DNA from 2 places in the Bradyrhizobium sp. KBS0727 genome. Region 1 is predicted to be linked to the other one. Evidence: predicted binding sites of a transcription regulator. Region 1 holds the regulator's gene; the other holds the start of a gene.
The links. Region 1 encodes LexA, which represses DNA repair genes until DNA is damaged. Its sites were predicted from a motif close to TGTTCNNNNTGTGTTCNG; they were not measured.
Positions count from the first base shown of each region.

Region 1 (7,261 bases):
GCAATTCGAACGAGGTGATGCAGTTCGAGCGCCAGGGCTATTTCGTCCGCGACAAGGACTCCGCGCCGGGCAAACCGGTGTTCAACCGCACCATCGGCCTGCGCGACACCTTTGCGAAGGAAGTCGCCAAAAGCTAGGCCTGTGTGACGGGATCATCCGATGAGCGCGACCGACGACATCGTCTCCGGCATCATGGCGAAATGGGCTGACAATTTCAGCAAGTTCGACGCTGACGCACAGGCTTCGCTCTATTCGAAGAACGCGCTGTTCTTCGGCTCGAAGCCGACGCTCTATCGCGGGCAGGACGGCGTGGCGTCGTATTTCAACGGCCTGCAGAAGTGGCGCTCGCGCGAGGTGACGTTCACCGATCTCGTCGTAGTGCCCGCCGGGGACGATGTGATCAACGTCGCCGGCATTGCGAACTTCGTGATCGACGAGGGCGCCACCAACCTGTCGGTCAAGATCACCTGGGTCATCGTGCGCGAAGACGGCGACTGGAAGATCGTCAGCCATCACGTCTCGTCCAGGGGCGCGCTGATCTAGCAACTGGTTGTCCGAAAGGCCGTCTAGCAGCCCCGGCAAATGCCGCGCATGGCGCGGGCGAGCGTTACATCGTCCGATGCCATCGGCTCAAGCGGCTTCGATTGTTCGGCCTCGCGGGCCGCTTGCGCCTTTTGCCGGTCGGCGCGGGCCGCTTCCTGGCGCTGATAGCACGCCTCCCGTTCGACCTTCTCCTGGACAAAACGGCATTGCTCGGCCGCGGCGTTTGCGGAAACGCAGGCGGTCATGGCCAAGGGAAATGACAAGGCCAATGAAAAGGCAAATGTAAAGCAGGCCGCAAGTTTCATGTCTCGCCCTTGATCCCGGTCCGAATCCGATGTGCCCGATTGTACCGATAGTCGGGATTGGTTTCCTCAGGTTTCTGCATCCGTTCTGCTATCGCTGTCATGACACGTTCCGGTAGCTTTGCGCCCTGCAGGACATCGCGGGTAGCGGGATGGCGGAGCAGGGCAATACGCCGGGTGGGCGGCGCGGCTATGCCGGGACGTGGCCGCCGCGTGCGGCGGCGCCGGTTGGCGGATTTGCGCCGTCCATTCTCGGCGCCTGGCCGCCGTTCATCGAAACCCTGCGCCAATGGGTGCGCGCGGAAGCGGGCGCCGGGCGCCTCCTGCCGTGGGTGCCGGTCGCGTTCGGCACCGGCATCGCGTTTTATTTCGCCGCCGATCACGAGCCGGTGCTGCCGGTGGCCGTCACCGTGGCGCTGGCGCTGTGCGCGCTGGCGTTGCTGTTGCGGCGACAGAAATTCTTCGCCGCAGCGGTGATGATCGCGGCCGTGGCGGCAGGCTTTGCGACAGCTACCTGGAAGACCGCGCGGATCGCGCATGGCGTGCTGGCACAGCCGATGTTTTCGGTGACGCTGACGGGCTTCGTCGAGACCCGCGACATCCGCGAGCGCACCGACCGCTTCGTGCTGCGGGTCGTCACCATGGAAAGCGCGCGCGGGCAAACCAAACTGGAACGCGTGCGGCTGTCGGTAAAGAAGGGGACCGCGCCCGCGGTCGGCAGCTTTGTCGCGCTGAAGGCGCGGCTGTTGCCGCCGCTGGCGCCATTGCGGCCGGGCTCCTACGATTTCGGCCGCGACATGTTCTTCTCCGGCATCGGCGCTTCCGGCTTCGCGATGGGAGCGATCAGGACCGCGGAGCCGCCGGCGGCGGGCGGGCTGGCGTTGCGCTATTCGGCGGTGATGCAGAATCTACGCGATGCGATCGATGCGCGGATCCGCACCGTGCTCGACGGCGACCGGCGCGCGATCGCGACCGCGCTTCTGACCGGGCGCCGCGACGCGATCACGACGCCGGTCAACGATGCGATGTTCATCTCCGGCCTCGGCCACGTGCTGTCGATCTCGGGCTACCACATGGCGGTTGTCGCCGGCGTGGTGTTCTTTGCGGTGCGGGCGCTGCTGGCGCTGTTTCCGGCACTGACCGCGGCCTATCCGATCAAGAAATGGTCGGCGGCGGCGGCACTGGTGGCTGCCGCCTTCTATCTGCTGCTGTCGGGCGCCGAGGTCGCGACGCAACGCTCGTTCTTCATGACCGCGGTGGTGCTGATCGCGGTCATGGTCGACCGCCGCGCCGTCACCTTCCGCACGCTGGCGGTCGCGGCCATGATCGTGCTCGCGATCGCGCCGGAAGCCCTGGTGCATCCGAGTTTTCAGATGTCGTTTGCGGCGACCTTAGGTTTGGTCGCGCTGGTGCAGATCGGCATGCCGCGCCTGTTCGCGACGGCAGATCATTCCGCCACCGCGCGCGTGGCGCTGTGGGGCGGACGTGAGATCATGGTGCTGTTGCTGGCCTCGCTGGTGGCGGGGCTGGCGACCACGCCGTACGCGGCGTTTCACTTTCACCGCATCACGCCCTACGGCGTGCTGGCCAATCTTGCGGCGATGCCGGTGGTCTCGGCAGTGGTGATGCCGGCGGGGCTGCTCGGCCTCGCGGCGATGCCGTTCGGCTTCGACGGGTTTTTCTGGTGGCTGATGGGGCTCGGCATCGACTGGATGATCTGGGTCACGCAATGGGTCGCGGGCCTGCCCGGCGCGGTCGGCCGGGTGTCGGCGTTCGGCATCGGTCCGTTGATCGCGGCCAGCGCCGGCATCATCCTGCTTGGCCTGTTGCGGACCCCGTTGCGCTGGTCCGGCGTGGCGCTGATGCTGTTCGCGGCGGTGTGGGCGGCGCGCGTGCCGCAACCCGACATCCTGATTTCCGCCGATGGCCGCCATGTCGGGGTGCGCGGCCAGGACGGCCGGCTGCATTTGATGCAGGCCGCAAAGGGCTCCAAAGACGCCTTCCTGGTCAGGGAGTGGCTGGCGGCGGACGCGGATGCGCGAACCGCCGACGACGCCACGCTCGGCGAGGGCGTCTCCTGCGACGACAACGGCTGCGTGACGGCATCGCCCGGTGGCGCGCTGGTCGCATGGGCGCTGCGGCCCGAGGCGCTGGCGGATGATTGCGAGCGCGCGGCGCTGATCGTGACCACAAGGCAGTCGCCGGCCGCCTGCGCCGCGTCGGCGATCGACACCGAGCGCCTGCGCCGGCAGGGCGCGCTGGCGCTGCGGCGCGGCCGCGACGGATTTGTCGTCGATGCCGTCAAACCCGGAGGGATCGATCGTCCCTGGTCCAAGGCGATCGCCGAGGATGGCGAGACCGACAGCGCCGTGCTGGCGCCGCGCAAGCCGTCGCCGCGCGCCGTCGATGCGACGCCGGCGGACGCCGACCTGCAGGCGGAAGAGTGAGGCGCTAAGTCAATGCTCGTCGAGTACGGGGGAGGCCGGCAACTCAAACGCGCCGAGATGAAATTCCTCCGGCGCATCCGGCTCCGAGGGCAGGTTGACCAGCGTAAACGCCGCATCGGGAAACTGCTGCCAGATCGCGAGATCGTCCGCGCTCACCGTGAGCCAGCCGAACCGGAACATGTAGCGGCCGGGCTCGGTGACACGACCAGCCTTTTGCCACGTGACCTTGTTGACCATGATCAGCCCCGATACCGGGCTCCGCCGACGGTTGCCGGCGGAGCCTAGTCCCGAGAAATCAGCCGGTAAAGATCGATGTCGCTGAAGGTGATGTCACTTCGCTCGCAGCGGGCGCGCGTTCTACCGCCGGCTGTTGCACCGGCAATTGTAGCACGCTGACGCGCTGGCCTTCGCAGAGCTGCGTCACCAGCACACGGCTTCCGTCCGGAAATTCGATCGCGTCGTGATGACGATCGGGCACATCAGGCGCGATCTGGTTGAACTTGCAGACCCGCCAGTCGAGCGTGCGCGTCCAGATCCAGCGGTTATCGTATTTGACCTCCTGCGCGAAGGCGAGCTCGGTGCCGGGAAGCATGCAGACCGCTACCGCAGGTTCGTTTTCGGATGCAAAGCCGCGGGTCGACGTGCCGCGGAAGGTGGTGGTGATCAGCGTCTCTCCGACCTTGGCGGGGCGCGATGCCACGGCGTGCAGACTGTAGTCACACATCGGATGGCTCCCTCGATTGAGATAGCTAACCCGTGTCTGTGGGAGGCACAGGCCTCTATCAGAGTGGACATTGGCGCTGAGTCTCCTCCGCTTTCGGGGCAATTCTGCGACTCTGCGCCGGTGCCTTTATCACAAACGCGCTAGCGCGCGTTGGTTCCAAATGCGCAACAAAAAACCCCGGCCGACGGCCGGGGCTGTGTTCGATGTCGCGGCTGGCGGCTGCCGGGAGCCGATCAGTACTTCCGGTACAGCCCGATCAGCTTGCCCTGAATCCGGACCCGGTTCGGCGGCAGGATGCGGACCTCGTAGGAAGCGTTGGCGGGCTCGAGGGCGATCGAGGCGCCGCGGCGGCGGAAGCGCTTCAGGGTTGCTTCCTCCTCGTCGATCAGGGCCACCACGATGTCGCCGGTGTCGGCGGTCTCGTTGCGCTGGATCAGCGCCATGTCGCCGTCGAGAATGCCGGCGTCGACCATCGAGTCGCCGCGCACTTCGAGCGCGTAATGTTCGCCGCTTCCGAGCATGTCGGGCGGCACGCTGATGGTGTGGCTGCGGGTCTGCAGCGCCTCGATCGGTGTACCGGCGGCGATCCGGCCCATCACGGGGACGGCGACCGGGCGGTTGCCGTCATCCTCGGCGGCCGAGGCGCCGGTGGCGCGGACCTTGCCCAGCGTGCCCTCGATGACGCTCGGCGTGAAGCCGCGGCGACCGTTGCCGTTGTTACCACCGCCGGTAATCTCCGGAAGCTTGATGACCTCGATGGCCCGGGCGCGGTTGGGCAGGCGGCGGATGAAGCCGCGCTCTTCCAATGCGGTGATGAGACGGTGGATGCCGGATTTCGAACGCAGGTCGAGTGCGTCCTTCATTTCGTCGAAGGAGGGCGGCACCCCGGCCTCCTTCAGCCGTTCGTTGATGAAACGCAGAAGTTCATACTGTTTGCGCGTAAGCATCGCGAGCATTCCCCCGGTTGGCGGTATTCGTCCGGTTTCGAAACCTCAGGCCCAGATCGCCGAGAGTTCCGAAACTCTCGTTTGTAGACACTAGTTCTCGAAACAAATCATGAACGAACACTATATGTTCGATATGTGTTCCGCAACCACTTAATTTCCGGTGAATGCGATCAGGGTTTTGGCAGCAGGTGTCGCTCGGGGCGTCACTCCGGCAGCCGCAAGAACGTGCAAGGCGTCCCTTTCGGGGCGGCGGCGGCAAACGGCGGACGTATCAAAAGTGCCCGTGCCGCAGCGAGATTTCCAAGCAGCGAGGAATCCTGATGATTGACGGGCATCGCCGTCAGCGTGCCGTCGGCGCGCTCCTCGAGCCGGGCGCGCAGATAGTCTTCGCGCTGGTCGTTGGCGGCGAGATCGCGGCCGAGCAGGGCGGTCTCGCGCGCGTGATGGATGCTGTTGCGGCCCGAGAGCGCCCGAATCAACGGCACCAGAAACAGGAACCCGCAGACATAGGACGAGACCGGATTGCCGGGCAGGCCGATCACCCGCATCCCGCCGAGCCGTCCGTGCATCATCGGCTTGCCGGGCCGCATCGCGATCCGCCAGAACGCCATGGTGACGCCCTCGGCCTCCAGCGACGGCTTGACCAGGTCGTGGTCGCCGACCGAAGCCCCGCCCGTGGTGATCAGGATGTCGGCGCCGGAATCGCGGGCGCGGCGGATGCCTTGCGTGGTAGCGGCCACCGTGTCGGCGGCAATCCCGAGGTCGATGGTCTCGGCGCCCTCGGCCCGCGCCAGCGCGCGCAAGGCGTAGCCGTTGGAATAAACGATCTGGCCCGGGCCAGGCGTCGCACCCGGCATCACCAGCTCGTCGCCGGTGGCGAGTACCGCGACCTTCGGGCGGCGGCGCACCGAAAGCTCCGGATAGTTCATGCCGGCGGCGAGCGACAGATCGCGGTCGGTGAGGCGGCTGCCGCGCGCCAGCAAGACGTCGCCCTCGCGGAAATCTACCCCGGCGGGGCGGATGTGGCGCCCGGCGACGGCGGTCTCGGTGATGGTGATGTGATCGCCCTGGACGTTGGTGTCTTCCTGGATGATGACGGCATCGGCGCCGTCGGGGACGACACCGCCGGTGAAGATCCGCACCGCTTCGGCGGCGCCAACCTTGCGCCCGAACGGCCGCCCGGCCGCAACCTCGCCGATCACCTTCAGCCGCGCGGTGAGGTTACCGGCGTCGGCCGCGCGGACCGCATAGCCGTCCATCGCCGACATTGCCTGCGGCGGCTGGGTGCGGCGCGCGGCGACGTCGCGCGCCAGCACGCGATGCCAGGCGGTATCGAGCGCGGCCATTTCCTCCGGCAACGGGTCCGCGCCCGCGAGAATGGCGGCAAGCGCGTCGGCAACCGGCATCAAGGCCACGGGCGAAACTCCCTCAAATTCCAGACTCAAGTCCCGGGTGCGGTAATCCCGAGTGCGGTGAGTGCCTTTGCCACGTCATCCGTCGATGTCACGTGGACAGCAGCCAGGCCGCGCGCCCGCGCGCCCTCGATGTTGGCGGCGACGTCGTCGAAGAACAGAACTCGCGACGCCGGCACGCCGATCGCCTTTACCACATGATCATAGGCTGCGGCGTCGGGTTTTCTCAAGCCGATGGTCGAGGACAGAAATATCTCGCGGAAGTGACCGAGCACGTCGGAATACGCCTGCAAGAAGTGCGCGACATGGGCCGGATTGGTATTGGAGAAGGCGTAAAGCGGCATCCGCTTGGCGGCGTTTGCCAACAGCGGTGCGATGCCCGGCATCTCGCCGGCGAAGATCGCATTCCAGCCGTCGAGAAACTGGTCGTCGGTGATGCCGATGCCGAGCGACGTGCGCAGGTTGTGGAAGAACGCTGCGTCGTCGATCCTGCCGACCTCATGGTGCTTGAAACTGTCGTCGACGACAAAGCGGTTGGCGAGCTCGGCCGGCGTGCAGCCGGCATGACCGGCCCAGCTGGTCATGACCTTGCTGAAATCGAGGTCGAGTACGACGCGCCCGATATCGAACAGCAGGACGTCGGCGGATCCTTGGGCAAGCCGGGTCTGGGTGAGCGGGGTGGTCATGGCCGTCGTTTACAAAACCGGACAGGTCCGGGCAATGGCTCGCCGTTATGTCACAATGTCCGGTCATGCAATCCAGCGCTTAAGCCGGTGCGCGAGCTGTGCTAAGCGTTGGGAAAGTTTTTGGGAGTGGTCGTATGACAATCTTGAGCCGAGTCTTCAGCCGGGTTTTGGGCCTGGTCGCGTTGATCGCGTTGTTGGCA
Region 1 is NZ_CP042176.1:3,554,631-3,561,891, forward strand. It holds gene FFI89_RS16390 (glutamine--tRNA ligase/YqeY domain fusion protein) at 1-137, shown strand, start outside; gene FFI89_RS16395 (nuclear transport factor 2 family protein) at 160-543, shown strand; gene FFI89_RS16400 (hypothetical protein) at 567-848, opposite strand; gene FFI89_RS16405 (ComEC/Rec2 family competence protein) at 998-3,292, shown strand; gene FFI89_RS16410 (hypothetical protein) at 3,302-3,529, opposite strand; gene FFI89_RS16415 (hypothetical protein) at 3,588-4,016, opposite strand; gene lexA (transcriptional repressor LexA) at 4,250-4,963, opposite strand; gene glp (gephyrin-like molybdotransferase Glp) at 5,167-6,378, opposite strand; gene FFI89_RS16430 (HAD-IA family hydrolase) at 6,405-7,061, opposite strand; gene FFI89_RS16435 (hypothetical protein) at 7,196-7,261, shown strand, end outside.

Region 2 (7,261 bases), 1.8 Mb from region 1:
CCGCGGCGATGCGTTGTTCTGCCGCAGCTGCATAGGTCTGGTCGCGCTCGAAGCCGATGTAGCGGCGGCCGAGACGTTTTGCCACGGCGCCGGTGGTGCCGGTGCCGTTGAAGGGATCGATGACGAGATCGCCGGGTTTGGACGACGACAGCAGCACACGTGCCAGCAGGCCCTCGGGCTTCTGGGTCGGATGCACCTTCTTGCCGTCGGCGCCTTTGAGGCGTTCTTCGCCGGTGCACAACGGAATCAGCCAGTCCGAACGCGCCTGCACGTCCTCGTTGGCGGCCTTCAACGCTTCGTAGTTGAAGGTATAGCCCTTGGCCTTTTCGTCGCGCGCCGCCCAGATCATGGTCTCGTGGGCATTGGTGAAGCGGCGGCCGCGGAAGTTCGGCATCGGATTGGTCTTGCGCCACACAATGTCATTGAGAACCCAGAAGCCGAGGTCCTGCATGATGGCGCCGACGCGGAAAATGTTGTGGTAGGAGCCGATCACCCACAAGGTGGCCGACGGTTTCATGATCCGGCGGCAGGCTAGGAGCCAGGCGCGGGTGAAATCGTCATAGGCGGCAAAGGACGAGAACTTGTCCCAGTCGTTGTTGACGGCATCGACATGAGATTCGTCAGGGCGCTTGAGATCGCCTTTGAGCTGCAGATTGTACGGCGGATCTGCGAACACCAGATCGACCGAGCCAGCCGGAAGCTTCGACATCTCGGCGACGCAATCGCCGACGACGATGCGAGCGCTGGAATCGAACTCGAATTTAGTGCGGGGCGCCCTTGCAGACGCCCCGCGACGCGACACAACCATGACTCAACTACTCTGACTCAGGCGACGCTGTCGGCGACGCGGGACTAAACAACCGACTGGCGATACATTGACCGGGCAAAGTAAAAATCGACTTAACCCGTCATACTACCGAGCGAGATTTGCCGAGAAGAGATTGCCGCTTATGCGGACTAGGCAATAATTGCCGGGCGGGTTATTGATTAACGGGATGGAAATTTTACGTGACTGCTGCGTTGGGTATCTGTGCCACCAGCCGGGATGAGGAAATACCGCCATGCGTTACGATGATTTTCGCCGCAGCGACGATATCGATGACCGTCGCGACGATAGCGGCGGCGGAATGGGTGGCGGTGGCGGTTTCGGTCTTCCGATGGGCGGCGGCGGGCTCGGCATCGGTACCATCATCGTGCTCGGCCTGGTCGGCTATGCCTTCGGCATCGACCCGCGCATCCTGATCGGCGGCGCTGAAATCCTCACCGGCGGCAACCAGGCGCCGACCTACCAGACCGACCGTCGCTCGGGGCCGGCCAAGACCGGCGCGCCGAAGGACGAGATGGGCAGCATGATCTCCGGCGTGCTCGGCGAGATCGACGATCGCTGGAGCGAGATTTTCCAGGCCAGCGGGCAATCCTATTCCGGTCCGCGCATCGTGCTGTTCCGCAACGCCACCAATGGCGGACGCTGCGGCATGGCGCAGTCGGCGATGGGGCCGTTCTACTGCCCGCCGGACAAGCAGATCTTCCTCGACACCAATTTCTTCCGCGAGGTCGAGACGCGCTTCCGCGGCTGCTCGGGCAACGCTTGTAAATTCACCGCCGCCTATATCATCGCGCATGAAGCCGGGCATCACATCCAGAACCTGCTCGGCATCCTGCCGCGGGTGACGCGGCTGCAGCAGCAGGCCGGCAGCAAGGCCGAGGCCAACGCGCTGCAGGTCAAGGTCGAGCTGCAGGCCGATTGCCTGTCCGGTGTCTGGGTCAACCGCGAAGAGAAGAAACGTCCGGGCTTCCTCGAAGCCGGCGATATCGACGCGGCGCTGACCACGGCGAGCGCGATCGGCGACGACACGCTGCAGCGGCAGGCGACGGGCAGGGTGGTGCCGGATTCCTTCACCCACGGCTCCGCCGCGCAGCGCAAGCAATGGTTCATGACCGGCTATCAGCAGGGCACGGTGCAGGCCTGCAACACGTTCGGTGCGGGCGCGTTGTAGCCAGTAAAAGTATCGATCGTCATGGCCGGGCTTGTCCCGGCCATCCACGTCTATACTTCTGAGACAGTTTGAATGCGTGGATGCCCGGGACAAGCCCGGGCATGACGAAGAGAACGGCCAATGTCCTCCACCAACGAAACCAAGCAATTCGTCCCGCTCAATATCGCGGTGCTGACGATTTCCGACACGCGTTCGCTGGCCGATGACAAATCCGGCGCTACGCTGGCGGACCGGCTGACGGCGGCCGGTCATCATCTCGCGGCGCGCGAGATCATCGTCGACGATGTCGACGCGATCCGGGTCGTGATCCGGCGATGGATCGCCGATCCCAGCGTCGACGCCATCATCACGACTGGCGGCACCGGCTTTACCGGCCGCGACGTCACGCCGGAGGCGATCGAGCCCTTGTTCGAAAAGCGGATGGATGGTTTTTCCATCGCCTTTCACATGCTGAGCCACGCCAAGATCGGCACCTCGACGATCCAGAGCCGCGCCACCGCCGGCGTCGCCGGCGCGACCTTCATATTCTGCCTGCCGGGATCGCCAGGCGCCTGCCGTGACGGCTGGGATGGCATCCTCGCTGCCCAGCTCGATTACCGCACGCGCCCCTGCAATTTCGTCGAGATCATGCCGCGGCTGGATGAGCATCTGCGGCGGCCGAAGGCGAAGGGCGCCTCGGCTTGATTCCGCTGTCATTCCGGGGCGCGCCATTTGGCGCGAACCCGGAATCTCGAGATTCCCCGATGCGCAATTGCGCATCTGAGGTTCGATGCTGCGCATCGCCCCGGAATGACGGTGGTTACAACTGACTGTTAGCGCCGGCCGATGCCGGTCAGCAGATCCCAGATCGCGCGCCACATATTGCGATAATATTCCGCCCGCAATTCGTGCGCGCGTTTCGTGTAGAACGCGATCAGATCCGGCGTGATGCGCCGCGATGATGTGTCGCGGCGCCCCGGCTTCACAGCTCCAGCTCCCAGGTTTCGCTGACCAGGCTTTGACCGAAACTGCGGTTCGCCTCGCTCGCGACCAGCACGAAGCCGGCATCCTGATAGATCTTGCGGGCGGCGAGCAAAATGCTCTGGGTCCACAAGGTGATCTTGCGATAGCCGCAGGCCTTCGCGAACGCGATGCACTCGGCGACCAGCCGCTGGCCCAATCGCTGTCCGCGTCCGGCCGGATCGACCAGCAGCAGGCGAATTTTCGCGACATCGTCGCTATGCCGCACCAGAAATACCGAGCCGACCTGCGCGCCATCGATGTCGGCGATCCAGCAGCGTTCCCGCGACGCGTCGAACGAGGCGAGGAATTTCGCGGTGATCTCCGCGACCAGGCCCTCGAACGAGGAATCGAAGCCGTATTCGCTGGCGTAGAGCGCGCCGTGGCTCTGCACCACCCATCCCATGTCGCCGGGGCGGGGGCCGCGCAGGATGGCTGCCGGCGGCGGGGCATCCGGCGCGCCGAGCAGCCGTTCGATCACGGCCATGGCGCCGATCAGCTTTTGGCTGCCGCTTGCCGGTAGGGCTGCCAGCATCGCGCCGACATCTTCCTGCGAACTGCGCTCGAGCCTGGCAAAGGCCTGCCGGCCCTTGGCGGTCAGGCCGAGCCGGTATTGCCGGCGATCCGTCGGCAGCGGCTTGCGCGTGATCAGGCCGTTCTCGTCGAAATTCTGGACGATCCGGCTGAGGTAGCCGGCGTCGAGGCCCAGCTCGTTGCCGATTTCCTTGGCGGACAGATCTTCGCGATGGGCGAGTTCGTACAGCACCCGCGCCTCGCTCAGCGAATACGGGCTCTTCAGCAGTTGTTGGTCGAGCACGCCGAGCTTGCGGGTATAGAAGCGGTTGAAGGCGCGAACCGCCGCGACCTGGTGATCGGAATCCGTCTGGGACATGGCGCACCTCGATAGTTGCCATTATCAATTAATTGTTTGACTTTGGCAAGTATTTCCGCACGAACCGGTTCCCGTCCTACTTTGCATGGGGTTGTTTTAGCGATTTTGTGTCCGGCCCTCGTCGCAGGCCAAGGATCGTCTAGCGGATGGTTCAGGCCACCACCATGATCCGGCTGCGCAGGGTGGTGCGCGCGGAGCGGCCGAGCTGGCGCAGCAGCCGCGCCTCGGAACGGCGGGAGTCCGGCCGATAGCCGCCAAGCCGGTCGTAATGGTCGCGCGCGATCAGGAGCCCCTGTTCCGCCGACGGCCCGGCGAACATGCGGGCGACGAATTTCAGGCTGTCGCGAAAGCCGGTGTCGGCATAGGGCGAACGGGCGTAGCGGAAGACGCCGGCGCGGGGCCGGCCGCTGCTGGCGACGCCCTGGATGAACTGCGAGGTCTCTTCGATCCAACCACTGTCGAGCACGGCGCCGGCGTGCAGGAACATCAGCCAGGGCGAGCGCGAACTCCGCGCGCCCGCCGCCATCGCCGCGGCGCGGGTTCCCTCAAACGACAGAAAACGGCAGCCGGCCACGTCGGCGACTCGTTCGATGACCCCGGTTCCGGCGCGATCGACCAGCAGCACCTCGCGGATGATGCCGGCAGCGGCGCCCGGCACCAGCGCCGCCAAGGTGGCGACGGCGGTCTGTTCGACGCCTTCGGTCGGAATGATGACGCTCAGCATGAATGAGGCTTCGGTGGCTCAAACGGTGAAAAACGCTGCACTGTTATCACCTTGTCACATTCAAAACAGCCACCGTAGTGCAGTTTTTTGCGGCAGCCGCTAACTGTGGGTCAATCAGCTTTTTTCGCGCGCGGTGTGGATCGTTGCGATTCATGTTCTTGATTTGTTCTCAAGGCGTGCTATGTACGGATCATGAGCCGAGCATCCTCTCATGCCCTCAAGCACCCGCCGGTCACGGCGCCCTCCGAACCGGCGGGTGCGACTCCTTTTCCCGAACTCGCGGTCGCCATCGAGCGCGAGCGGCGGCGCGGCCGCGGCGCCCAGTCCAACGACTCTGGCCGGTTCGAGGCCGAGGCGCGGGTCGCCTTCGATGACGGCTGGCAAAGCCTCGACGATCTGCCGCCGTTCAAGACCACCGTTACCATCGACACCTCGCGCAAGGTGATCGCCCGCAACGACTCGCCCGATATCGGGTTCGACCGCTCGATCAACCCGTATCGCGGCTGCGAGCATGGCTGCGTCTACTGCTTCGCGCGGCCGACCCATGCCTATCTCGGCCTGTCGCCCGGGCTCGATTTCGAGTCCAAGCTGGTCGCCAAGCCCGATGCGCCCGAACTGCTCGAGAAGGAACTGGCGGCGCCCGGTTACGAACCGCGCATGATCGCGATCGGGACCAACACCGACCCGTACCAGCCGATCGAGCGCGAGCACAAAATCATGCGCGGCATTCTCGAAGTGCTCGAGCGCGCCGGCCATCCGGTCGGCATCGTCACCAAATCGGCGCTGGTGACGCGCGACATCGATATTCTCTCGCGGATGGCCAAGCGCAACTTGGTCAAGGTCGCGCTGTCAGTGACGACGCTCGATCCCAAACTCGCGCGCACCATGGAGCCGCGGGCCTCGACGCCGCCGAAGCGGCTGGAGGCGATCCGGAAACTGGCGGACGCCGGCATTCCGGCGACCGTGATGGTCGCGCCGGTGATTCCCGCGCTGAACGATTCCGAAATCGAGCGGATTCTCGATGCGGCGGCGCATGCCGGCGCCAAGGAAGCGAGTTACGTATTGCTGCGGCTGCCGCTGGAAGTGCGCGACCTGTTTCGCGAATGGCTGATGGCGAACTATCCCGACCGTTATCGCCACGTCTTTACCCTGATCCGCGACATGCGCGGCGGCCGCGACTATGACTCGCAGTGGGGCACGCGGATGAAAGGCTCCGGCCCGATGGCCTGGATGATCGGACGCCGGTTCGAAGTCGCCTGCGAGAAGCTCGGTCTCAACAAGCGCCGCTCGAAGCTGACGACCGATCATTTCATCAAGCCGAAGCGAAGCGGCCAGCAGTTGAGTTTGTTTTAGCGACGATACTGTTCGTCATTCCGGGGCGATGCGAAGCATCGAACCTCAGATGCGCAATTGCGCATCGGGGAATCTCGAGATTCCGGGTTCGCTTCGCGCCCCGGAATGACGGATGAGGAAGTAAGACGGATAACATGAGTAACCAACCACCCATCCCGCGCTTCACCGTCGTTACGCTCGGCGTCAGCGACATGCGCGCCAGCATCGCCTTTTATGAAGCCCTGGGTTTTGCGCGTAAATTTCGCGCCACCGGCGAGGCGGTGGCCTTCTTCGATACCGGCGGCACGGTGATCGGGCTTTTCCCGTGGGATCAGTTGGCAGCTGATGTCACGCTGCCGGACGAGCCGCGGCCAAAAGCCTTTCGCGGGGTGACGCTGGCCTGGAACTGCGGCTCGGTCGAGGAGGTCGACCAGGTGCTGGATTTCGCAATTTCGAAGGGCGCCTCGCTGCTGAAGGCGGCGCACAAGACCGACTATGGCGGCTACTCCGGCTATTTCGGCGATCCCGACAACCATCCCTGGGAGGTCGTGGTCGCGCCGGGCATCGAGGTCGGCGACGACCGGCGGGTTCATCTGCCGGACTAGTCCTGCGATGGAATAGCGGGAATTTCGTCCGGTTCCCGGTTGCGCCATGGCGCCCGCTTACGCACCATCCCGGCATGATTCGGGACAAGTCTTCAAAGATAAGCGCCAAGCCCGCCAAAGGTGTGATCGCGGTGACGCCGCCGAGCTTTCGCCGCGAGCGCGCGCTGATCAAGCGCGGGGTCTGGCCGGTGGCCGGTTGCGACGAGGCCGGGCGCGGGCCGCTGGCGGGTCCCGTGGTGGCCGCCGCCGTGGTGCTGGATCCCAAGCGAATCCCAAAGGGAATCGACGATTCCAAACGGCTCACCGCCGAGCGCCGCGAGGAATTGTTCGAGGAGATCTGCGCGACATCGTCGTTTGCGGTCGCCTTTGCCTCGCCGGCGCGGATCGACCGCGACAATATCCTGCGTGCCTCGCTGTGGGCGCTGACGCGTGCCGTGCAGGCGCTGCCTGAAAACCCGAGACATGTCTTTGTCGACGGCCGCGACCGGATCGACGTCGCCTGCGACTGCGATGCCGTGATCGGTGGCGACGGCATTGTGATGTCGATCGCCGCCGCCTCCATCATCGCCAAGGTGACACGTGACCGTCTGATGTGCGCGCTGGCGCTGGATTGCCCCGGCTACGGTTTCGAGACCCACAAGGGCTACGCGGTGCCGGAACATCGCGAGGCGCTGGACCGGCTCGGCCCCAGCGTCCACCATCGCCGCTTCTT
Region 2 is NZ_CP042176.1:1,752,671-1,759,931, forward strand. It holds gene FFI89_RS08055 (site-specific DNA-methyltransferase) at 1-808, opposite strand, end outside; gene FFI89_RS08060 (neutral zinc metallopeptidase) at 1,062-1,997, shown strand; gene moaB (molybdenum cofactor biosynthesis protein B) at 2,118-2,681, shown strand; gene FFI89_RS34270 (RSP_7527 family protein) at 2,810-2,962, opposite strand; gene FFI89_RS08070 (helix-turn-helix domain-containing GNAT family N-acetyltransferase) at 2,959-3,888, opposite strand; gene FFI89_RS08075 (glycosyl transferase) at 4,040-4,612, opposite strand; gene FFI89_RS08080 (PA0069 family radical SAM protein) at 4,805-5,965, shown strand; gene FFI89_RS08085 (VOC family protein) at 6,100-6,549, shown strand; gene FFI89_RS08090 (ribonuclease HII) at 6,624-7,261, shown strand, end outside.
Region 2: a site for LexA is predicted at 4,766-4,783, ahead of FFI89_RS08080 (PA0069 family radical SAM protein). Genes of this name have one in related genera too.